DNA from 2 places in the Novosphingobium sp. ERW19 genome. Region 2 is predicted to be linked to the other one. Evidence: riboswitches for the same ligand, from Rfam matches in the RefSeq annotation. Region 2 holds a riboswitch; the other holds the start of a gene.
The links. Region 2 has a riboswitch for cobalamin ahead of HGI46_RS15340 (hypothetical protein). Riboswitches for the same ligand answer to the same signal wherever they lie in the genome.

Region 1: it holds a riboswitch for cobalamin, as region 2 does, so the genes downstream of both, HGI46_RS07755 (TonB-dependent receptor) here and HGI46_RS15340 (hypothetical protein) in region 2, are expected to answer to the same signal.

Annotation. Positions count from the first base shown of each region.
Region 1 covers NZ_JABAIC010000003.1:342,208-353,950, forward strand. The annotation lists gene sucD (succinate--CoA ligase subunit alpha) at 1-551, opposite strand, end outside; gene mdh (malate dehydrogenase) at 616-1,578, opposite strand; gene HGI46_RS07745 (hypothetical protein) at 1,914-2,225, opposite strand; gene HGI46_RS07750 (cell wall hydrolase) at 2,650-3,822, opposite strand; cobalamin riboswitch at 4,178-4,379, shown strand; gene HGI46_RS07755 (TonB-dependent receptor) at 4,448-6,391, shown strand; gene HGI46_RS07760 (ABC transporter substrate-binding protein) at 6,457-7,341, shown strand; gene HGI46_RS07765 (iron ABC transporter permease) at 7,338-8,300, shown strand; gene HGI46_RS07770 (ABC transporter ATP-binding protein) at 8,297-9,031, shown strand; gene HGI46_RS07775 (hypothetical protein) at 9,039-9,236, opposite strand; gene HGI46_RS07780 (transferrin-binding protein-like solute binding protein) at 9,499-10,392, shown strand; gene HGI46_RS22435 (transferrin-binding protein-like solute binding protein) at 10,604-11,743, shown strand, end outside.
Region 2 covers NZ_JABAIC010000008.1:31,027-42,769, forward strand. The annotation lists gene HGI46_RS15335 (TonB-dependent receptor) at 1-941, opposite strand, end outside; cobalamin riboswitch at 1,144-1,336, opposite strand; cobalamin riboswitch at 1,395-1,595, shown strand; gene HGI46_RS15340 (hypothetical protein) at 1,788-2,360, shown strand; gene cobO (cob(I)yrinic acid a,c-diamide adenosyltransferase) at 2,357-2,956, shown strand; gene HGI46_RS15350 (cobyrinate a,c-diamide synthase) at 2,953-4,263, shown strand; gene HGI46_RS15355 (LysR family transcriptional regulator) at 4,450-5,340, shown strand; gene HGI46_RS15360 (citrate:proton symporter) at 5,391-6,746, shown strand; gene HGI46_RS15365 (acyclic terpene utilization AtuA family protein) at 6,743-8,086, shown strand; gene HGI46_RS15370 (hypothetical protein) at 8,088-8,396, shown strand; gene HGI46_RS15375 (alpha/beta hydrolase domain-containing protein) at 8,399-10,381, shown strand; gene HGI46_RS15380 (TonB-dependent receptor) at 10,576-11,743, shown strand, end outside.

The DNA of each region.
Region 1 (11,743 bases), on a different contig from region 2:
TTGACCGGGTCGCCGCCGATGCCGACAGCGGTGGTCTGGCCAAGGCCGATGGCCGAGGTCTGGAACACCGCTTCATAGGTCAGCGTGCCCGAGCGCGAGACCACGCCGACCGAGCCTTCCTTGAAGATCGAACCGGGCATGATGCCGATCTTGCACTGGTTGGGCGTGAGCACGCCGGGGCAGTTCGGACCGATCAGGCGGCTCTTCGAACCCGACAGCGCGCGCTTGACCTTGACCATGTCGAGCACGGGAACGCCCTCGGTGATCGCCACGATCAGTTCCATCTCGGCATCGATCGCCTCGAGGATTGCGTCGGCGCAGCCCGAAGGCGGCACATAGACGCACGAAGCGGTTGCGCCGGTCACGGCCTTGGCTTCGGCCACGGTGTCGAACTGCGGCAGGCCGATGTGCGTGGTGCCGCCCTTGCCGGGCGTCACGCCGCCAACCATCCGCGTGCCGTAATCAAGCGCGGCCTGCGTGTGGAAGCTGCCGGTCTTGCCGGTCATCCCCTGCGTGATGACCTTGGTGTTCTTGTCGACGAGAATGGACATCAATTACTCCGGAACGTCAGGCGCTTGCGCCCCCGCTCAGGCGAGGGCGCAGATCCGTGTCAGCTCAAGCCAGCGAGTTGTCGATGCCCTTGCAGGCTTCCAGCAGTTCCTTGACCGCGTCGACCGAGACCTGGAGGTTCGACTTGGCTTCGGCGTCGAGTTCGATCTCGATCACCTGCTCCACGCCGTTCGCACCGATCATCACCGGCACGCCGACATAGAGGCCGTCAACGCCGTACTGGCCATCGACGTAGGCAGCGCAAGGCAGGATGCGCTTCTGGTCGTTGAGGTAAGCTTCGGCCATGGCGATGCCCGAGGCGGCCGGTGCGTAGAACGCCGAGCCGGTCTTGAGCAGGCCGACAATCTCGCCGCCGCCCGAACGCGTGCGCTGCACGATCGCGTCGATCTTTTCCTGCGTCGACAGGCCCATCTTGACGAGGTCGGGCACCGGAATGCCGTTGACGGTCGAATACTGGGTGACGGGCACCATGGTGTCGCCGTGGCCGCCGAGCACGAAGGTGTTCACGTCGCGGATCGAGACGCCGAATTCCCATGCCAGGAACGTGCTGAAGCGTGCCGAGTCGAGCACGCCGGCCATGCCGACGACCTTGTTGTGCGGAAGGCCGGAGAATTCGCGCAGCGCCCACACCATCGCGTCGAGCGGGTTGGTGATGCAGATGACGAAAGCGTCGGGCGCGTTGTCGCGGATGCCTTCGCCGACGGCCTTCATCACCTTGAGGTTGATGCCGAGCAGGTCATCGCGGCTCATGCCGGGCTTGCGGGCAACACCGGCGGTCACGATGATCACGTCGGCGCCGGCAATGTCGGCATAGTCGTTGGTGCCGGTGATCTTGGCGTCGAAGCCTTCGACCGGGCCGCACTGCGACAGGTCGAGCGCCTTGCCCTGCGGCACGCCTTCGACCACGTCGAACAGGACGATGTCACCCAGTTCCTTCTGGGCGGCGAGGTGGGCGAGGGTGCCCCCGATGTTGCCTGCGCCGATAAGCGCGATCTTCTTGCGTGCCATGCTCTACGGTCCTTTCCCGTTCGCGGGGACAAGCATACAAATGCCAGCAGAGCTTTCGCCCAGGTCCCTCCCGTGCCCCGCGAGACAGGAAGGTTCTGGCAGAATGACTCGCGCCCTAGGCCCGTGCGCAGACGAATGCAACCGCGAAAACCCGCTATATCCGGGGTTTTTGTGATATCAGTTCGCAATAGCAAGATGGCTTGGAAACTGCCCGACAGTCGGTCATCGGGCCGAAGATTTATAAGGCAATACGCAAGCAATCTGCAGCAAAAAAGCCCCGGCGTTTCCACCGGGGCTACCCTTTTGCTTTTCCTCTCCGCAAACCCGGGTGCAGATCAGCTGCGCTTGCGCTTCAGGAAGTCGCGCGCCATCCGCCGGTCGAGCGTCGCGCAGACCTCGACCCAGAATTCCACGCGGCCCGGCTCGCCGCTGCGTTCTGCAATGACCGCAGCATCTCGTGCGCGAGCCGCCGCCGAGAAGCCATGCGCCGCAAACAGCCGCAATGCGGTATCGAGCGCCTCGTCCTGACAGATCGAGCCTGGCCCTGAGCCTGCCCCATTATCGTTTACCGCCCGCAGGTGCCGCGCCTGGATCTTTCGCGAAAGACAGGGGGAAATGATGCCGTAACGGGGCGCAAAACGCAGCATGGTGCCTCAACTCTCTGACGGCGCCGGGGACAATCGGTGCCGTTCTCCACGACCCCGCCCTAGACCCACCAGCGCTAAGAGTGTGTGTGACGACACGGTAAAGGAACGAATAACCATCCGTCCTGAAACGGTTTTGCGACGGATTGAGAACACGCAACCAGACCCTCCCCGTTTCTCCGCAGGACAAACGGGGATGGGGACCGCCCGCGAAGCGGGTGGTGGAGGGGTGTGTGCAGGCTGTGAGCGTTGAATTGCTCACGCAGAGACGCAGAGGAGAAAAAGGACACGCAGAGAAGATAGCTGCGGCAAAGCCGCTTCCCGGTTCCCATTTGAAGACCGGCACATCGGTTCGCGCGCGACGCTCCTCCGCGTCTCGCTTCTTCCTCCGCGCCTCTGCGTGAACCATTCCAAGGCTTGGAAGCTCTCAAGCCCCCGGCTGCGCAATCCACTTGTTGGCGTTCTCATACCCCGGCAGCACCGAACCGCTGCCGGAAACCGGCGCGCTGGTCGCACCCGCCTTCACGCCTGGCAGCACCTGCGGCCGGACAAGGCTCTGCTGCGCCGCAGCCTGCGGGACCGCCGCCACCGGAGCAACCGTCGCCGCAGCAACTGGCGCCACGATCCGCCCTTCCTCGAACGCCTTCTCCAGCGCCAGTGGATCGGCAATGTCGACAGGCGAGGGCGTCCATGTGCGCGGATGCGGCGCGGCCAGCGGCTCGCCGCCGAAGTACCGCGCCGTAAACGCCGCCGGACGCCCTGCAGCGCCGGCCCAGCGATAGAAGCGGTGCGCCCCGATCGTGCCGATGAACGATAAGCTCGGCGCCCAGTAGGGATGCACTGCCGTGGTATGGTAATGCGTCGCCAGCCCCACCGGCGCATAGACGTATCCCGCCAGCGCATCGGCAGCCACGCGCCGCGCGCGGTCCCAGAACGCCTTCATCGGCTTGCGCGCCAGCGAACCGTCGCAGGCGAACGAGAACTGGCACCCCGGCCGCTCCGATCCCTGATAGACCACGCCGCACACCGTGTTTGGCCAGGCCGGATGCGCCACGCGGTTCAGCACCACCTGCGCCACCGCGCGTTGCCCCGCATCAGGCTCGCTCGCCGCTTCGTAATAGATCGCCGAAGTCAGGCACTGCAGCGCCCGCCAGCGATCCTCGCTCGATCCCGCCGCCGAGACTGGACGCGCCGACAGGATCTCGGCATCCGAATGGCTCCGGTCCCATTTCGCCTGCGCTTCCGTCGGCGCAATCAACCCGCTGTCGCTGGTATCGAGCCAATAGAACGCCGAACCCGGAAAGCTGTCACCCCCACGCTCGAACGGCTGCAGCCCCGCCATCTGGGATCGCGCCACCGCCGCCTGTACCCCGCCCGGCTCGCCCCACCCGGTCGGCCCGAGCAGCAGCCCCAGCACGCCGAACATCGCCACGCCGCCCAGCCGCTGCCGCAGCAGCGAAGGCGCGCGCAAGGCCTTGCGGATCGAGCGCATGTCCCGCCGCCGGATACGCGCCGCAAAATCGCGCGGGCGCAGCTCGCCATTAGCCGTCGCTGCCACGCCGGGCAGTTCGATCGGGCGATAGGCAAGCTCGAGAGGCATGGGGCTGGGCAGAATCCTGAAAATCCTCAATTGCGCTAACCTTTTGCGCGCCCTCGCGCACGGCCGCTTTTCCCGCTGTCCCGATGCGGCACAAGCTCCTGCGATCCGGTTAACTGGCAAGCTCACGGCCTAGCGCTCAAATCGGAAAACCTCACGCAAAGACGCGAAGACGCAAAGGGGTCGTGCGCGGCCGCAGGCAATGCTCTTGGATAATCGCCGCAGGAGGTGATGGCTGTCCTATCAAACCTGCGCGGCATCTTCGCGTCTTTGCGGCTTTGCGTGAGAATGAATTGGGCAGCAAACCTGCCCCGAAGTACGTAGTTCCTCTTGCAGCGCAGCAAAGTTCCCGCTAGTTCCCCGCGCCGACGCCAACGGTGCCCGGTAATACGGGCTAAGAGGGAAGCCGGTTTGAATCCGGCGCTGCCCCCGCAACTGTAACCGGAGAGCGCGCTGTCCAGTGATGCCACTGGTGCCGGATTCGATCCCCGGCGCTGGGAAGGCGGGCAGCGAGCGATGACCCGGGAGCCAGGAAACCTGCCGATGGTAGTCGTTCCGCGGCCGGGCGGGGTGAACCGGGCGCACGCGACGAGGCGCGCCAGATTCATGGCCCAGCGCACCTCTCGCCATGGACGGCATCAACCGTTCGTGGCCGGAGTTGCGTCCTGTGAAGAAGTACCTGCTTTCCGTTTCTGCCCCCGTATTTTTTGGCGCTTTTGCCGTGCCTGCCTTTGCACAAGGCGCCGATGATGTCGTCGTCGCAGACTACAAGGTTGATCCGGCATCCATCACCGTCATCGCCACCGGCAGCGAAACTGCCCTGAGCAAGACCGGCCAGCCCGTCACCGTCATCACCGCCGACGAAATCCAGTCGATCCAGGGCCCCGACATCACCCGCGTTCTCGAACGCGTCCCCGGCCTGACCATCACCCGCAACGGCGGCCCCGGCAGCTTCACCGGCGTGCGCCTGCGCGGCTCGGACGCAGAGCAAGTCCTCGTCCTCGTCGATGGCGTCCGCCTCGAAGACGTCTCGGCCCCCTCGGGCGGCTTTGACTTCGGCACCCTGACTCCCGGCGGCATCGAGCGCATCGACGTCCTGCGCGGTTCCAACTCGATCGTCTGGGGCAGCGCGGCCATTGGCGGCGTCATCGCCGTCCAGTCGCGTGACCTGAATGGCATCGAAGCCAGCGCCGAACTCGGCGCCAACGACAGCTACCTTGCCGATGCCGCTGCCGGTATCTCGTCAGACTTCGGCGCGCTTACCCTCAACGGCGGCTATAGCCGCAGCGATGGCGTCTCGTCAGCAGCGGTCGGCACAGAGCCCGACGGCTTCCGCCAGTGGCGCGTCGGGGGCCGGGGCCGCGTCAACCTCTCGCAGGACCTCGCGATCGTCGCCACCGCCCGCTACGCCGATACCCGTACCGACATCGACGGTTTCGGCCCGCCGACCTACCTCGTGTTCGGCGATACCCCGGAATACCAGACCACCCGCCAGGCCTCGGGCCGCGTCGGCCTGCGTTACACTGGCAGCAACCTCACGCTGAACACCGGCTTCGCCCTGTCCGACACCAAGCGCGACTACTATGATCCGACCTTCGGCACCGATCCGTCCTACGGCTACAAGGGCCGCTCGGAGCGCGTCGACCTGACCGGCCGCCTCAACCTTCCGGCCAGCTTCACCCTCGATTTCGGCGGCGACAGCGAATGGACCCGCTTCTCCAGCACGTTCGACGCCGAGGCCAAGGCCAACCTCACCAGCGGCCACGCACTGCTCGGCTGGAGCACTGATCGCGCCAGCCTCGCCGCCGGCGTTCGCGTCGACGACCACAGCCGCTTCGGCACGGCATGGACCTTCGGCGCCAACGGTTCGTTCGAACTGGTCGAAAACCTCCGCTTGCGCGCCAGCTACGGCGAAGGCTTCAAGGCCCCTACGCTCTATCAGTTGCTTTCGAACTACGGCAACGCCGCGCTCAACCCCGAACGCAGCAAGAGCTACGACGCCGGCCTCGAATGGGGCGTTCCTTATGGCCAGCTCCACGCGGCCGTTACCGTGTTCCGCCGCGACAGCCGCAACCTGATCACCTTCGTCTCGTGCGCCAGCCTCAACGCTTGCGCCACGCGGCCCTTCGGCCTCTACGACAATGTCGGGCTCGCCCGCGCGCAGGGCGTCGAAGCCGAACTCGGCGCCCGCCCTACCGATACGCTGCACCTGCAGGCCGCCTACACCTATCTCGAAACCGAGAACCGCACGCGCGGCACCGCGAACTTCGGCAAGGATCTCGCCCGTCGTCCGGCTCATGCGCTGACCCTGTCGAGCGACTGGACATCTCCGCTCGCAGGCCTCACCCTCGGTGCCGATCTGCGCCTCGTGGGAGACAGCTTTGACAACGCGTCGAACACCCGCCGCCTCGATGGCTACGCGCTGACCACCGTGCGCGCGAGCTTCCCCCTTACCGAGAAGGTAGAGCTCTACGGCCGTGTCGAGAACGTGTTCGACGTAAACTACCAGACCGTCGCCGATTACGGCACCTGGGGACGCTCTGCCTACATAGGCATTCGCGCGCGGTACTGATGCAACGGCTTGCGCCACAAGCAAAAGCTCTTCGCCCCATCCTCGCCCGAGGATGGGGCCGGGGGGTGGTCTTGCTCGCAGCGTCCCTTACCGCCAGCTGCATCCCCCAAGGCAAGGCCACTCCCGGATCTCGCGCGACCGCGCACCCCACCATCGTCAGCCTCAATCCCTGCACCGACGCAATCCTCGCCGAAGTTGCCGACCCGGCGCAGATCCTCGCCATCTCGCACTACAGCAAGGACCCGCGCTCCGCCTCGATGGACGCGCGCCTCGCCAGCGCGCTGCCCGCAACGCGTGGCACGGTCGAGGAAGTCCTCGCCCTCAAGCCCGATCTCGTCCTTGGCAGCACGTTCATCGATCCCGCCACCGCCAGCGCCTACCAGCGCCTCGGCCTGCGGCTTGAAACACTGGGCATGGCCAGCACCATCGAGGCCAGCCGCGACCAGATCCGCCAGATCGCCGCGCTGTCCGGACACCCGGATCGCGGCGAGGCGCTGATCGCCCGCATCGACGCCGCACTCGCCGCCGCTGCCCCGCCAGCCGGAGCGCGCCCGATCGAAACCGTCGTCTGGCAGTCGGGCGGCATGGTCCCCGGCGACGGCACCCTCATCGTCGACCTCCTGCGCAGCACCGGCTACACCAATTTCGCCGCCGCGCGCGGTCTTGGCCAAGCCGATCTCCTCCCGCTCGAGAAGATGCTCGCCGACCCGCCAGAACTGATCCTCGTCGCCGGGCAGACCGCCGAAACCGGAAAAGGCGATGACCGCGTCCTCAGTCACCCCGCCCTCAAGGCGCTGAACAAGACCCGCCGCGCCACCCTGAATCCCAAACTCCTATACTGCGGCGGCCCCACCCTGATCGCCGCCGCCCAGCGCTTGGCGGAAGTCCGCAATTCCTCCCCGGCACGGGGAGGGGGACCATCGCAGATGGTGGAGGGGCACTCGCGATGACCCGCCCCGTCATCGTTCTCACAGCCGCCCTCGCGCTCGCCCTCCCGCTCTCGCTCCTCGCCGGACAGGTGTGGATTGACCCGTTCGGCCCCCCGGTCCCCAACGCCACCGCGATCCTCATGGAACTGCGCCTGCCCCGCGCGCTCCTCGCCCTGACGCTTGGCGCCGGCCTGGGCGCCGCCGGTGCAGCCATGCAAGGCTACTTGCGCAACCCTTTGGCTGATCCCGGCCTGTTCGGCATCGCTCCCGCTGCGGCCCTTGGCGCGGTCCTCTCCTTCTACACCGGCTACGAAACACAGGCCCTCACGCTGCCGCTCTTCGCGCTGACCGGAGCCGCCGGAGCCATGGCCCTGCTTGCCCTGATCGCCGGGCGCAGCGGCGGCATCGCCCTGTTCACGCTGGCGGGCATGATGATCGCCAGCCTCGCCGGCGCCATGACCAGCCTCGCCATCAGCCTCTCGCCCAATCCCTTCGCCCTGTCCGAGATCGTCACCTGGCTGATGGGCGCTCTGGCCGATCGCGGCTGGCACGAATTGCGGCTTGCCGCGCCGCTCACCGTGCTGGGCCTCGCCGCCCTCTGGCGCGCCGCCCCCGCGCTCGATGCATTGGCGCTCGGTGAGGCCGCCGCCCGCTCGCTCGGGGTCGAGCCTGTGCGCCTGCTTGGCGTGATGATCGTCGCCATCGGCCTGATCGTCGGCAGCGGCGTCGCGGTTGCCGGCATGATCGGTTTCGTCGGCCTGATGGTCCCGCACTTCGTCCGCCCGCTCACCGACCAGCGCCCTTCGGCGACCCTGCTCCCATCGGCCCTTGCCGGAGCGCTGCTGCTGCTCGTCGCCGATTGCCTGTGCCGGGTGTTTCCGCTGCAAGGCGGGGAGTTGCGGCTCGGCATCGCGCTCAGCCTTGCCGGCGCCCCGTTCTTCCTGCGCCTGCTCCTCAAGCTGCGGCGGGAACTGGCATGATGCTCGAAGCACTCGGTGTCTCTATCCCGCACCGCCTGCATGGCGTGACCGCGCAACTGCGCGCAGGCGGTGTCACTGCCATTGTCGGCCCGAACGGCGCAGGCAAGTCCACGCTGCTCGCCGCGCTTGCCGGCCTGATCGAGCCTGCCACCGGCACCGTCACCCTTGCCAGCCAGCCGCTTGCGCAGATGCTCGCGCAGGAGCGAGCGCGCCGCATCGGCTACCTTCCGCAATCGGGTGAGGTTGCGTGGAACCTCGCGGTCCGCACGCTTGTCAGCCTCGGCCGCTTGCCGCACCGCGCCAGCCCTGCAGAGGATGCCGAAGCCGTCGCGCAAGCCATCACGACCATGCAGCTCGAACCGCTGGCCGATCGCGCGCTTTCCACCCTGTCAGGCGGCGAGCGCGCCCGCGCTTTGCTGGCCCGCGTCCTTGCCACGCAGCCGCACTGGATTCTCGCGGACGAACCGCTGGCCGCGCTCGATCTTGCCCACCAGCAGGCCTTGATCTGCACCTTGCGCGGGCGTGCGGAAGAGGGCCGGGGAGTCGTACTCGTCGTCCACGATCTCGCCCTGGCGATGAACCACGCCGATCACGTCGTCGTGCTCGATGGCGGCCGCGTCGCCGCACAGGGCAAGCCGCGAGATGCTCTCTCGCAAGAGGTCATCGCCCGCGTCTGGAATCTCGATGCACGCTGGCTGGGTGAGCCCGGCCACATGGCGCTGGCGATGTAGAAAGGTCTTACGCCGCCGTTGGGGCGATCTGGTCGTTCTCGTGCCGATGCTCGGTCATTGCCGCTGCGAAGTCGGCCGCGAAATAGGCTGCAAAGCTTTCCCGCACCCGCATCGAAATTGCCGGGCGGTCCTCGCGCGCGCTCGCGCTGCGGCAGAACAGGCTCTGCGCAGGCGGATTGGCTGGAACTGTAGTGTCGGCGCTCATGCTTGGTGGCCCTGAAACCCTAACTTTGGTTAGCAGGCCGTAGCAAAGTTTCGTCACGCGCGATTGTATGGTTTCGACAAAGTTACGTAGTTTACCGACGAAATTCGGCCCAGCATGACCATCATGCACCTTTGCGCACGCAGGGATTGTGATCAAAATCACATGTTTGCCCCGCCTTTACGTTCGCACCCGTAAGGGTTTGCTTCTAGTTCTTGTCATCAGGTTGCCCGGAATGGAGATTCGGGCAGCAACAGAGGGCAACATGATCACAACGCTGCGCAACGCTACCGTCACGCTTTCGCTCGCAACCCTGCTGGCCTCATGCGGTGGCGGCGATGGCGGCGGCATGGCATCCACGCCTCCGCCGGTCACCTACAAGACGCTCGCTGAATTGACCGGCGACCAGACCTTCCAGTCGGGCGGTATCACCGGTGTACCCGTCGGCCCGGAACTCAGGAACGAAAGCACGCTTGCTTTCGGCCAGGGCGTGGAGATCAAGTATTTCGCGGCGACCGATACCTATAATCTCAACAACGGCAGCGGCCTTGTCGTCGAATTCACCCCGGCCAACGTGACCCAGGAGAACGATACCACGGTCACCTGGCAGAAGCCCAGCGGCAACGGCAACCTCGATGTCCTGTCCATCTCCAGTCCCAGCGTGAACGGCGTCAAGCTCAGCTATACCCTGCTCGGAAACTGGACGCATTTCCAGCCGGGCGCAGAACGGAGCTACGGTCTGGTCGGCGGCGTGCCCACGCAGGCGTCCGACGTTCCGCGCAGCGGCAGCGCCACCTATTCCACGCAAGTCGTAGGGCTCGCGGCCAGGAACGGGCAACCCTATGTCCTGTTTGGAGAGTCCACCGGCACGTTCTCGGCCAACTTCGGCAGCAATTCGGTCAACACCAGCCTCGCCCTTGCCGGAAAGCTGCCCGGCAGTTCGACCGTGACCCAGATCGGCAACTACGACGGCACCGGCACGATCAGCAGTTCCGGCCCGGGCTTCACCGGCACGCTGTCGGGAAGCAACGCATCGGGCGCGTTCAGCGGTGCCTTCTTCGGCCCGCGCGGGGTCGAGGCCGGCTACACCTTCTTCCTAAACGGCACCACCGACACCACGCTCAGCGTCCAGGGCGCCCTCTTCGGCAAGAAGAACTGAGCACGACCACTTCCCCCCTCCCGCAGGCGGGAGGGGCAGGGGGTGGGCATTTGTTCTTCGGCCCCGTTTCCATCTCAACAAGCCTTTGAGAATGTGACAAAGATTACATAATTGAGCCAAATAGACGTTCGCGATTATCATCGCTTCCGGCTATTTCTTCATCCGAATTGGTGTTCGAATACAGGGATTCGGACCAGAAACTGGGGCAACCGTGAACCGCAAGATTTTCGCCGCAACGGCCACCACGACGCTTGCCCTCCTGCTGGCCTCGTGCGGCGGCGGTAGTGGCGGCGGTGTGAGCAGCACGCCAACGCCGGTTCCGACACCCACTCCGACGCCGACACCTACACCCACGCCAACGCCTGCCCCAACCCCGACACCCACCCCTACACCTACGCCTGCAAACACCTCGTTGAACGATCTCAAGGTTTCGGAATCGTTCGCTAATGTTGCGGCGAAGTTGCAGACCGTGGTGAGTTCTGACACGGGCCAGACTACTCAGGCCAGCGCGGCCAAGACGCCCCTTTCTATCTCATACGACGGAGCAACCGGCGGCTATCGCATCTCTGGGGACGGAGTAAACCAGTCCTTCGCGCGATCGGATGTGATCGCTTCCGGGCTTCGTCAGGTCGAGTTTCGCAAGGAGACGGGCAACACATCGGAAAGCCTGTTCCTGACAAGCAACTCCGGCGGAACTTGCTGCAGTTATGTTGGCGGCGGCCTTTACGAGAAACTGATAAACGGTTCTGGCCAAGTGTCTGCCACCGATCTGGCCTTCACTTACGGCTACCCATCGCGCCCATCGCAAGTACCGACGACCGGCAAGGCGCTTTTTGGCACTTTCCTGTTTGGCACGCTGGTCACGGATACGGCGTACCGGCTCAGGGGATCCGGCGTCGTCGTTGTTGACTTTGCGACAGGACAGATCCGGACGCAGGGGCTGGCTCGCCAGACGCGTGTCTACGATAATGCGGATCAGGAAGGTCCCGAATGGGCCGGTAGTTCGCGCATCAGTTCCGGATCAAGCAGCTTTGATGGCGACTTCACCCTTGGCGGTGTTTCAGCAAAATGGGAGGGCGCATTTTATGGCCCGAGCGGCAACGAAGTCGGGGCCACTTTCTACGGGCAGTCGCCTGACAGCCGCGCCGCTTTCGCCGGCTTCATGATTGGCAAAGCCGGACCGACAGCCGAACTCTACCGGTTCATACCAGACCTTCCCTACGATGTGCTGTTCGAGACACAGGGCGCCAAAGTGCAGTTCCGCGTTGCAGACGGCTCATACACCTACAAGCCCGGCTCGTCGGAACAGGTCAGCCTCGCTGCAAAGGACATTGTTTCGGCCGAGTCTGAC
Region 2 (11,743 bases):
TATTCGAAACGGCGCACGCGGCCATGCGCATCGAAGTTCAAGGACCGGATCGAGCGCGCCGGATCGTAGTTCTCGCGGTTTGTTTCGGTCTGCAGCACGGCAATGCGGTTGGTGAGGCGCCCATCGAACAGGGCCAGATTGACACCTGCATAACCGGTCCATTCGGTGGTCAGGCCATAGGTACGCGCGTCCCCCGAGCTGCCATCGAATTCGTTGCGCGCATCGGCCAAATAGCCGCGCAAGTCGACCGACAGGTTTGGCGTGAGCTTGAGCGTGGCTGTGCCGCTGGCGGAAACGCGGCGGTAGCCATCGTCCTCCGTGCCGTTGCTGCGTGCGGAGATGCCATCGGTGGTGAAGGCGGAGCCCGCCACGCGCCAGTCGAGCAATGATCCGGCCCCGCCAATGCCAGCCTGGGCGTTGACCGTGGAGTGGGTGCCGGCTTCGACCGCCACGCTCCCTTCCAGCGGCTGCTCCGCGCGTCGCGTCAGTACGCTGACCACGCCGCCGATGGCATCGCTTCCCCACAGGATCGATTGCGGCCCGCGCAGGATTTCCACGCGCTCGATGTCGTCGATCAGCAGGTTGGAGAACGAATAGCCGCCGCCGGTGGCCGACGGATCGGAAATGCGCACACCGTCGATCACCATCACGGTCTGCGAGGAATCGGCGCCGCGGATGCGTAGCGATGTGGCGGTGCCAAAGCCACCATTGCGCGAAAGGCTGACGCCTGGCGTGCGCAGCATTAGATCGGTGAGCGCGATCGGCTGCTGGGCGCGGATCGCCGTTTCGTCAAGCACGGTTACGGTGGCAGAGACTGCGCTCTGCTCGACCGGGCTGCGCAAGGCAGTAACGACGATTGAAGGATCAGGCGCGTCCTCGGCTAAAGCGGGCGAGGCGAGTAGCGTGGCAAGCGAAACAACAAAAATATTGGCAGGACGCATGGTGCGGCTCCCTTCGGTACGAACGGCATGGACCTGCCGCTCAGACACGCGAAGGAAGCACGCGCCGGCATATGCACCGCAAGGCGCAACACGGCATCGCTTCCCGCACGGGGCTTCCCGGCAGGCAATGGCTGTCGTTGCGCGAGGGGTGTGCCGCCTTTGCAAGCCGGCAACCTCGAACGTCCGGTGCACCCTGCCCGAACGAAGAACGACCGCAACAGGCAGGTCTCCTGGCTCGCGGGTCAATGCCGGTCCGGCCGCCTTCTCAGGACGGTGAGGTCCCAATGGCGTAATTGGCCGGTCGGCTCGCCGCTTACAGTTGCAGGGGCAGCCGGAGTTTTACACCCCGTTCCCTTTTGATCCCCTCTCGGGGAACCTGTCGCGGCGGTGCAGGTAGCGACATGTTTTTGCTGCTGCAAGTGCGAATACTTGCGCAGATCAATTGCTTGGCTTATCCAGTCTTTCGCAACGGGTGCCCGAAAGGGCTTAATCGGGAAGTCCGGGCGGTGGTCGCAAGCCACCCAATCCGGCACTGCTCCCGCAACTGTAACCGGTAGCGCATCGCCATCATGCCATTGGGTTTCGGCCCGAGAAGGCGGCGAAAGGCGCGACGATCCGGAAGTCAGGAAACCGGCCTGTTGCGGTCGTTTCTCTGCGCGGGCGGGGTGTACCGGGCGGACGAAGGCACACCCTTCGCGGACGACACTATTGTGCGTTCTTGTCGGAGGGAGATCCGTGATGACCAGCACCTGAGATCCAGCCAGACGTGCGCGTCCGCACGTCTTGCCGATCCTGCGCATCACGCATGCGCACAATCAATTCATACCTGTTCACAGGAGGCCAATCATGGTCCGTATTTCGCGTCCCGATCTCGCGCTGTTTGGCGCGCTTGCGATCGTCATGCTCGTAACCCGCACCCATTCGCTCAGCAATGTCATGCACCTGCCTGACACCAGCCTTGCCAGTTTCTTCGTCGGCGGTTTCTTCCTGCGCCGCGCGACTGCTTTTGCAGGGCTCTTCCTGCTCGCCTTTGCTATCGACGTGACAGTGATCGGCTGGTTCGGCCAGTCCAGCTTCTGCTTCACCCCTGCCTACTGGATGCTCGTTCCGGCCTACGGCACGATGTGGCTGGCCGGGCGCGCGGGCGCGGACAAGCGGGGCACCGAACCGTCATCACTGCTGGGGCTGCTGGCGCTGGTCAGCGTTGGCACTCTGGTTTCCGAGCTGTTCTCCAGTGGCGGATTCTACTTCCTCGGTGGCCGTTTTACCGATCCGACCGTCGCAGGCTTTATGCCCCGCCTCGCTCGCTATTTCCCACCGACCCTTGCGGCCACTCTGCTGTGGACCGCAACTGCAGCAGGCATCTATGCCTTGCTGGTCGCCGCGCGCCCCTCGCTTGCCTCACGAGCAGAGCAATGAGCGAAACCCCAGAGGCGCACCGCGAGCGCGCCCGCAAGCACAAGGCGGTGGTCGATGCCAAGATCGCCGCCGCCACGCGCGACAAAGGCCTGCTGCTGGTTCTCACCGGCAACGGCAAGGGCAAGTCCTCCAGCGCCTTTGGCATGGTGGCGCGGACGCTCGGCTACGGTCGCAAAGCGGCGGTGTTCCAGTTCATCAAGGGTGCGGAAAACGTCGGTGAACGCGCCTTCTTCGCCTCGCACCCCGATGTGATCTGGGAGAAGTGCGGCGAGGGTTTCACTTGGGAAACGCAGGATCGGACACGTGACATTGCCGCTGCGAGGGCGGGCTGGGAAAAGGCCAAAGCTGCGCTGGCCGAACCTGACATCAGCCTCGTCGTGCTCGATGAATTGACCTACCTCATCACCTACCGCTATCTCGCGCTCGATGAGATCATGCCCGCGATCGAGGCGCGACCGGCGATGCAGCACGTGGTCATCACCGGTCGTGCCGCAGACGATGCGCTGATTGCCGCCGCCGACACCGTGAGCGCGATCCGCGATGTGAAGCATGCCTTCCGTGACGGCGTGCGCGCCCAAGAAGGGATCGATCGGTGACGACCGCATCTTGCCGAGCGTTGCTGGTCAGCGCGCCGGCTTCGGGGCAGGGCAAGACGACGGTCACGGCCGCTCTTGCCCGCCGCCACGTGCAGGCAGGGCGGCGGGTCCGCGTGTTCAAATGCGGCCCTGACTTCCTGGATCCGATGATCCTCGAACGCGCCTGCGGTGCACCGGTCTACCAGCTGGATCTCTTCATGGTGGGCGAGGCGCAATGTCGCCGTCTGCTGCATGAGGCTGCCCGCGAAGCAGACCTGATCCTTGTCGAAGGCGTCATGGGCTTGTTTGATGGCGATCCTTCCGCTGCGGACCTGGCCGTACGCTTTGGCCTGCCGGTGCTGGCGGTCATCGACGGTAGCGCCATGGCACAGACCTTCGGAGCGCTGGCGCATGGTCTTGCCACTTATCGCGATGACATCCGCGTGGTTGCAGCGCTGGCCAATCGCGTTGGCAGCGAGCGCCACGCCGCGATGCTGCGCGAAAGCCTACCGCCGGGAATGCGCTGGCTCGGTTCCATGCCCCCAAGCCCGGATGTGGCCTTGCCCGAACGGCACCTTGGTCTGGTACAGGCGGGAGAAGTGGGCGATATCGACTGCCGGATCGATGCAGCCGCAGCTTGCCTTGGTGATGATGCTCTATGGCTGCCTAAACCGGTGGCCTTCGCCACGGAGGTGACAGCGAGCGTGCCACCGCTGCTGGCGGGCTTGCGCATCGCCATAGCCCGCGATGCGGCTTTTGCCTTCATCTATCCCGCCAATGTCGCGTGCCTTGAAGAGATGGGCGCGCAGGTGCTGTTCTTCTCGCCCATGGCCGATCAATCTCTTCCTGAATGTGATGCGCTATGGCTTCCTGGCGGCTATCCCGAACTTCATCTTGCAGAACTGTCGCAAAACCATTCGATGATTGCCGCGATCCGTGCGCATCATCGGGCGGGCAAACCGATTTTGGCGGAATGCGGCGGTATGCTTTACTGCCTTGATGAGCTCGATGACGGTAAAGGTCACAGCGCGCCGATGCTGAAGCTGATGCCTGGTAAGGGTATCATGCAAGGCCGTCTTGCGGCCCTCGGCTTGCAATCCGTCGAGTTGAATGGCGGCATATTGCGAGGCCACACGTTCCACTATTCTCGGCTCGAAACGACGGTCCGGCGCTATTGCGGCGCACAAGGCACGAAGGGCGCTGAGGGGGAAGCAATCTACCACTGTGGCAGCCTCTGGGCCAGTTACGTACACCTCTATTTTCAGTCCGCCATGTCGGCCGCCGCTTCAATCTTCCGGCCTCGCACAGCCGACGCGACCGGGTCGTGAACTGATTAACAGATGGCAGGAGCTGATGAAGCCATCATCAGCCTCGAACGTCCGCTGTGAAAGGCGGTTCACGCACTTAATCTGCAATAGAAAGTTGCAGATTGCCAGTGTGTGCCTGTTGGACTAGCTCGATGTCAGACTGACTAGCTGAGCCAATCGGAGAGGTTCTTGGCCCGCGCCCCGAGCATGACAAGTCTGAGGCTGTTTTTGCAGGTGGCAAGGACTTGCAGCTTCAGCGAGACGGCGCGCGCCGCCAATTTGTCGCAACCAGCGCTAAGCCGCACTATCAAGCTTCTTGAGGAAGATCTCGGCGTTCGACTGTTCGACCGCAATTCACGCAACGTCATGCTGACCACGGCCGGTGCGGCGCTGGTGCCGATTGTCGAGCGACTGACCGCCGACTTTGACCTCGCCTTCCGCGAGCTCGACCAGACGTTCAGTGGCGAGCGCGGCCGGGTGGTGGTGGGGGCGCTGCCATCCATCGCTGCCGATTTCCTGCCGCGGGCGATTGCCCGCTTCCTTGCCGAGCGCAGGCAAGTGGAAGTCATCGTGCGTGAAAACCTCAGCGGGGGATTGCTGCAGAACCTGCAGGACCGTTCGATCGACCTTTCGATTACCATTCCGCCGGGCGGCACTGCGCCGATCCGGTTCGAGCCGATGTTCGAAGACGAATACCTGCTGGTCTGCCGCCCGGAAGATCTCGAACTGATACCCGATCCCGCTCCCTGGCGGGTGTTCGAGCAGTTTCCTTTCATCGCGATGGAACCGCGCAGCAGTGTGCGGATGATGACCGAAAGCGTTTTCGCCGCCGCCGGCATTCGTACCGACGCACGCTTCGAATGCGTGCAACTGGCGACGGTAGGCGGTCTGATTGGCGAAGGACTCGGCATTTCGCTCCTGCCCCGCTCCACTTTGCCGCTGATGGCGATCGGCAAGCAGATTGCGTGGCGAAAGACCGAAGCGCCTATGGCGTCGCGCACGATCGGCATGTGCACGCTGGCAGACCGGACTCTTGCCCCGGCAGCGGAGGCATTTCGGCAGCTCGTCCTGGCCATGGCGGTCGATACAAAATTCTGATCAATCGATCAGGTAACTCTAATTGTTGGATTGATGCTCTTGCGGCATGAATGGCGCCCAAGGACGTTTCAGCCGCAGGAGAGGGAATTCGGATGCTGGTCGTGGTTGCGGTGGCAACGCTGCTGCTTTTGCTTGCCGCGATTCTTTCGAACCGGGTCTCCCCGCTCGTCGCCCTGATCCTGATCCCGGCGCTGGCCACGCTGCTGCTGGGACAGGCGGTGGAAATGCCCGCTTACATTATCAAGGGCATCGGGCAGATTGCGCCGATTGCCGGAATGTTCGTCTTCGCCATCCTGTTCTTCGGCATCATGACCGACGTCGGGCTGCTGGCTCCTCTGGTGAGCGGCATCCTCAAACTGGTCGGGCGCAAGCCATCGCGCATTACCCTTGGAACGGCTGCGCTGGCACTGCTGATCCATCTCGATGGTTCGGGCGCGGTGTGCTTTCTGGTGACAATCCCTGCGTTGCGTCCGCTCTATGACGAACTGGGCATGGACCGCCGGGTACTGGCCTGCACCGCTTCGATGGCAGCTGGCGTGAACTTCCTGCCGTGGACCGGCCCCACCGCCCGCGCGGCGGCATCGCTCAAGCTTTCTGTCAGCGAGATCTTCACGCCGCTGATCGGCGTGCAACTCGTCGGTCTCGGCTTCGTCTTCGCAGCGTCATGGTATCTTGGCCATCGTGAGGAGAAGCGGCTTGGGCTGGGGCATGAGCAGACCTCGGGAGCCGGTCTGAGCGCTTCGGCTGTGGCAGTTGCGGCAGGGCACGGCAGTGACCCTGGCAGCCTGCGCCCCAGCCTGTTCCCGCTCAACCTTGCTCTCACGCTGGCAGTAGTTGCGCTGATGGTCAGCGGGATTGCCGAACCGGTGGTCGTGTTCATGCTGGGCACGGCGCTCGCGCTTGCGATCAATTACCCCGCACCCGCACAACAGCGCGCCCGGATCGAGGCGCATGCTCCGGCAGCGATGCTGATGGTCGGCGTGCTGCTGGCAGCGGGTGCATTTACCGGCATCTTCAATGGCACCGGCATGATCAAGGCGCTCGCCAGCGCCAGCGTCGGGCTGGTGCCAGATGCCTTCGGGCAGCACATCCCGCTGTTTCTGGCGAGCGTGGCGATGCCGCTGAGCCTCGTGTTCGATCCTGACAGCTTCTACTTCGGCGTCCTGCCGGTGATCGCGGAAGTGGCCGGGCACTATGGCGTCGCGCCGGTCAAGGTTGCGCAGGCGGCCCTGCTCGGACAGATGACCACCGGCTTCCCGGTAAGCCCGCTTACTCCGGCAACCTTCTTGGTGGCGGGCCTGAGCGGCATCGAGCTTGGCGCACACCAACGCTTTTCCATTCCCTGGCTGTTTGGTGCCTCGCTGGTGATGACTGGCTCAGCCGTCCTTTTCGGAGTTCTTGCATGAGTGACCGGCGCATCCGCATCGGGGCAGGAGCCGGGTTTTCGGGCGATCGCATCGAACCTGCGATCGACCTGCTGGAGCATGGCGAGCTGGACTATCTGGCGTTCGAGTGCCTGGCCGAGCGCACCATCGGCCTTGCTCAGGCCGCGCGCCAGATCAATCCCGATGGCGGTTATGACCCGCTGCTCGACGCGCGGCTTCGCGCGGCCCTGCCGGTGGCGCGGCGCAATGGCGTTCGCCTGATCAGCAACATGGGAGCGGCAAACCCCCTTGCCGCCGCCCGCGCGACGACCCGCATTGCCCGCGAACTTGGCCTCACCGGCTATCGCACCGCCGCGGTCTTGGGCGACGACGTGCTCGATCTGATCATGGCCCGCGATTTTCCGCTGATCGATCGCGAAGGAACGAGCCGCGATCTTGGCAGCAGCGTTGTCTCGGCCAATGCCTATCTGGGTGTGGCAGGCATCGTCGAGGCGCTGTCACTCGGGGCGGACTGCGTGCTTACCGGGCGAGTCTGCGATCCGGCGCTGTTCCTCGCCCCTCTGGTCCATGCGTTCGGCTGGTTGCCGGACGATTGGGACCGGTTGGGACAAGGCACGGCCATCGGCCATCTGCTCGAATGCGCCGGCCAGTTGTGCGGCGGCTACTTTGCCGATCCGGGCGTGAAGGACGTGCCAGACCTTGCACGACTGGGCTTTCCCTATGCCGATGTGGCGGCCGATGGCAGCGCCGTGTTCGGCAAGCTGGAAAGCGCAGGTGGCCTGATCAATGCGGCAACTTGCAAGGAGCAGTTGCTCTACGAAATTCTCGATCCCGCCGCCTATCTGCAGGCCGACGTTGTTGCCGACTTTACCGGTATCAGCATTGCCGAACCTGCTCCCGATCAGGTGAAGGTAAGCGGCGCTACCGGGCGGCAGCGGCCCGACACGCTCAAGGTCTCGATCTGCTACGAAGACGGCTTCATCGGCGAGGGGCAGATTTCCTATGCCGGTCCGGGCGCTGCTGAGCGCGGGCAATTGGCGACGGCCATCGTGCGCGAACGGCTGCGCATGAAAGGAATGGACACCTCTCAGGTACAGTTCGATCTGATCGGCATCGATGCGGTTGATCGGCGCGAAGCCTGCCCGGCGCATCACCCGCGCGAGGTGCGGGTGCGCATTGCCGGGCGCAGCGATACCCAGGACGGCGCCGAAGCCATCGGGGCCGAAGTCGAGGCGCTCTACACCAACGGGCCAATGGGCGGCGGCGGCGTCAGCCGCGCGACGCGCAAGGTGCTTGCCGTCGCATCGACGCTGATCGACCGCAACCTTGCAGATCCGCGCGTTAAAATCGAGGTGGCGTAAGATGATCCTTCGCGACATTGCCCACGTGCGCACCGGCGACAAGGGCGACACTTCGCAGATTGCCGTGTTCGCCCATAGGGCAACGGACTACGCGCTGCTGGTGCAGGCGGTGACGGCAGAGCGCATCGCCCGGCACCTCCCGAACCTTGCCTGCAAACGCATCGTGCGCTTCGAACTGCCCGGCCTGCACGCGCTCAACTTCGTGCTCGAAGGCGCGCTGGCTGGTGGCGTTACCCGCTCGCTCGCACTTGATCCGCACGGCAAGACGCTGGGCGCGCAGTTGCTCGATATGTCTGTTGAGGATCTGTGATGATGAACCGCAAGCGCAGCCTTGTCCTCGCCGGACTTTCCAGCCTCGCGCTGATCCAGCCCGCCACCATCGCCGCGAAGGTGGACCGCGTGGTGGTGCAAACAGTCACCCCGGCCGAACCGGTGGCAGGCACACCGGCCTACGAGATCGTATCTGGCAATTTCGCCGGAACGCTCGATCCGCACCTGCCTGGCAATGCCGTGATCACCGACATTGCCCAGGCCCCCCGCAATTCGCAGGGGATGGTGGAGTACAGCGCCACGTTCAAGCTTGCCCGCCCGATCGACAGAGCGAAGGCAAGTGGCGTCCTGTTCTATGACGTGCCGAACCGCGGCAACTTCCTGATCGGGCCGGATCCGGACGGACATGTGCGCCTCGTCAGTGGCTGGCAGGGCGATCTGCCCAAGGATGCGGGGCTGCAGACCGTGACTGTGCCCGTTGCCAGAGGGAAAGGCGGAAGGCCGCTGACCGGGCCCGTGCTTGTGCGCTTTCAGGATGTGCCATCGGGAACGCGCAGCGCGGCCATCACCGGCAGTATTGGCCGTCCCACGGCTCGCCCGCAGCCGGTTTCGCTCGATACGCGCAAGGCGAGACTGTTCTACCAGACCGCGGGGAGCGAGACGCGCCATCCAGTAGCCGCCCGCGACTTTGCCTTTGCCGACTGTTCGACAAAGGCATTTCCCGGCACGCCCGACCCGTCGAGCCTGTGCCTGCGCGGTGGTTTTGACGCGGCGCGGACCTATACGCTGGTCTATACCGGCAAGGATCCGCTGGTGCTGGGCATCGGCTTTGCCGCCACGCGCGATCTGGTTGCGCATCTGCGGCGCAGCCCGGACGATGTCGCCGGTGCAATCCGCTGGACGGTGGCAAGCGGCACCTCGCAATCGGGGAACTTCCTCAAGAGCTTCGTCAATCTCGGCTTCAATGCCGATGAGGCCGGACGCACCGTGTTTGACGGGATCAATCCCAACATCGCGGCCCGGCAGGTTCCACTGAACCTGCGCTTCGGCGTTCCGGGTGGTGCCGCCCGTGCCTTCGAACCGGGTAGCGAAGGCACGCTGTGGTGGTCGCCCTACAACGACCGGGTGCGCGGGCTTGGCACAACCAGCCTGCTCGATCGCTGCGCGCTGTCGAACACCTGTCCCAAGGTCATCGAGACGTTCGGCTCTGCCGAGTTCTGGGGCCTGCGCATGGCACCAGGGCTGATCGGCACCGATGCCGCCGGCGATGTGCCGCTTCCGGCCAACGTGCGCCGCTACTACTTCCCGAGCGTCACCCACGGCGGATCGTGGACGGGCGGGTTCAAACCCGCCGGCGATGGCGCGGTGCCGGGCTGCAAGCTTCCCGGCAATCCCAATCCTTCGCTGGAGAGCCTGCACGCCGCGCAAGCGATGCTGGTTGATTGGGTGCGCAGCGGCACTGCGCCAAAGCCCAGCGCCTACCCCACTCTTGCCGGGGGCGAGCTTGTGCCGGCAACCGCCGAGGCGATGGGATGGCGTGGCGTTCCGGGCACGCCCGATCCGGCACGAATGCTCAACCGCATGCCCGACTACCGCTTTGGCAAGGCCTTCCGCGCGCGCGACGTCAGCGGATCGCTTTCCACGTTGCCGCCGGAACAGCGCGGCACGATCCCGCAACTGGTGCCGCGCGTGAATGACGATGGCAACGAGACGGCGGGCATTCCCTCGGTCCAGTTGCAGGTTCCGCTTGGCACGTACCTGGGCTGGAACGAGACGACGACCGGCTTCGATGCCGGAAGCGGTTGCAGCTTCATCGGCGGGTTCGTGCCCTTTGCGAAGACCCGGGCGGAGCGCCTGAAGGCGGGCGATACGCGAGCCTCGCTCGAAGAGCGCTATGGCAATCGCGATGGTTTTCTCGCCAGCGTCCGCGCCGCCGTTGCGCGGCAGCAGGCCGCAGGCTGGCTCCTGCCAAGAGACGCCGAGCGCCTGCTCCGCCAGGCCGAAGAGAGCGAAGTTCTGCGCTGACAGGTATTGATGCAAATTCCTGATCAATCGATCAGAAACTTATATTTCCTTGCTTGAACAAGCTGAGGCAAGGTCAAAATCGAGGATTGCATGAGGGGATAGCCCGACGCTGGTGCCGCAACGGTGCCTGTCAGGTTGCGAGCGACGCTGCTCGCAGCACCACCCTTCAGGCAAGTTTGAATGGGAGGGTGAAAATGTCCACGTCATCACATGCCGGCTTGCGACTTGCCGGAATTTCCGCGCTAGCGCTGATCGCCGCTTCGGCCGCGCCGGCTTTTGCGCAAAGCGCAGACCAGCCCGCTGCTGGAGAACCTGCCGCCGATGCACTGCAGAAGAGCGAAGAGATCGTCGTCACCGGCACGTACCTCGGCAACATCCGCCAGGAAGATCGCGCCTCCCCCGTGCTCGCCGTCGATGCAAAGGCGCTGCAGCGCACCGGCGTAACCTCGCTCGGCGATCTCACCCGCTTCATCCCGCAGAACGTCGGCAGCGCGGGCGGGATGCAGGATCTGGCCAAGGGTGGTGCAGACACCCGCGATACGCGCTCGGTCAACCTGCGCGGCCTTGGCAGCGGTTCCACGCTGGTCCTGCTCAACAATCGCCGCGTGACCCCGCAGGGCGGCGACGATTTCGTCAACCTCAACAGCCTCACGCCAGACATCGCGATCAACCGCGTCGAGACCGTGCTTGACGGCGCTTCCTCCACCTACGGTGCCGATGCGGTCGCGGGCGTGTTCAACGTCATCACCAACACCAAGTTCGAAGGCGCGAAGATCACGGCGCAGTACACCGGGATCGACAAATCGCATTCGTGGAACGTGCAGGCGATGGTCGGCATCGGCAACGACACGTTCCATTCGGTCACTTCGGCAAGTTATCGTTTTACCGACAACCTGCAGAACGATGACCGCGAAGTCACCAATTTCTTCAACCCATCGGGCGCGGGCTTTCCCGGCCGCTTCACCTTGCTGGGGCGTCCGACCGCGGCTGGTGGCGGCAATCTCGTGATCAACGGCAACGACTATACCGCACTGTTCGACACAAAGGCGGTTGGCGGTCGGCTGACGGTCGTCGATCCAAACTGTGGCAAGGCCGGAACAAACAGCGTCTACGTCCCCGCGACTGGCGCTACTTTCGGTCTTGGCAATTGCGCCTATAATTTCCAGCCGAAGAATCCGATCCGCCCGGAATCGCGCAGCATCAACGTCCACAACGATACGACGATCGAGATCGCGCCCGATCAGACGATCTTCGCGGAGATCAGCTACTACCATCAGGATTCCAAGCGCTACGGCGTGCCGTCCTATGCTCAGAATGCAGGCAATGCGACGATGCCTTCGAGCAACCCCTTCAACCCGTTCG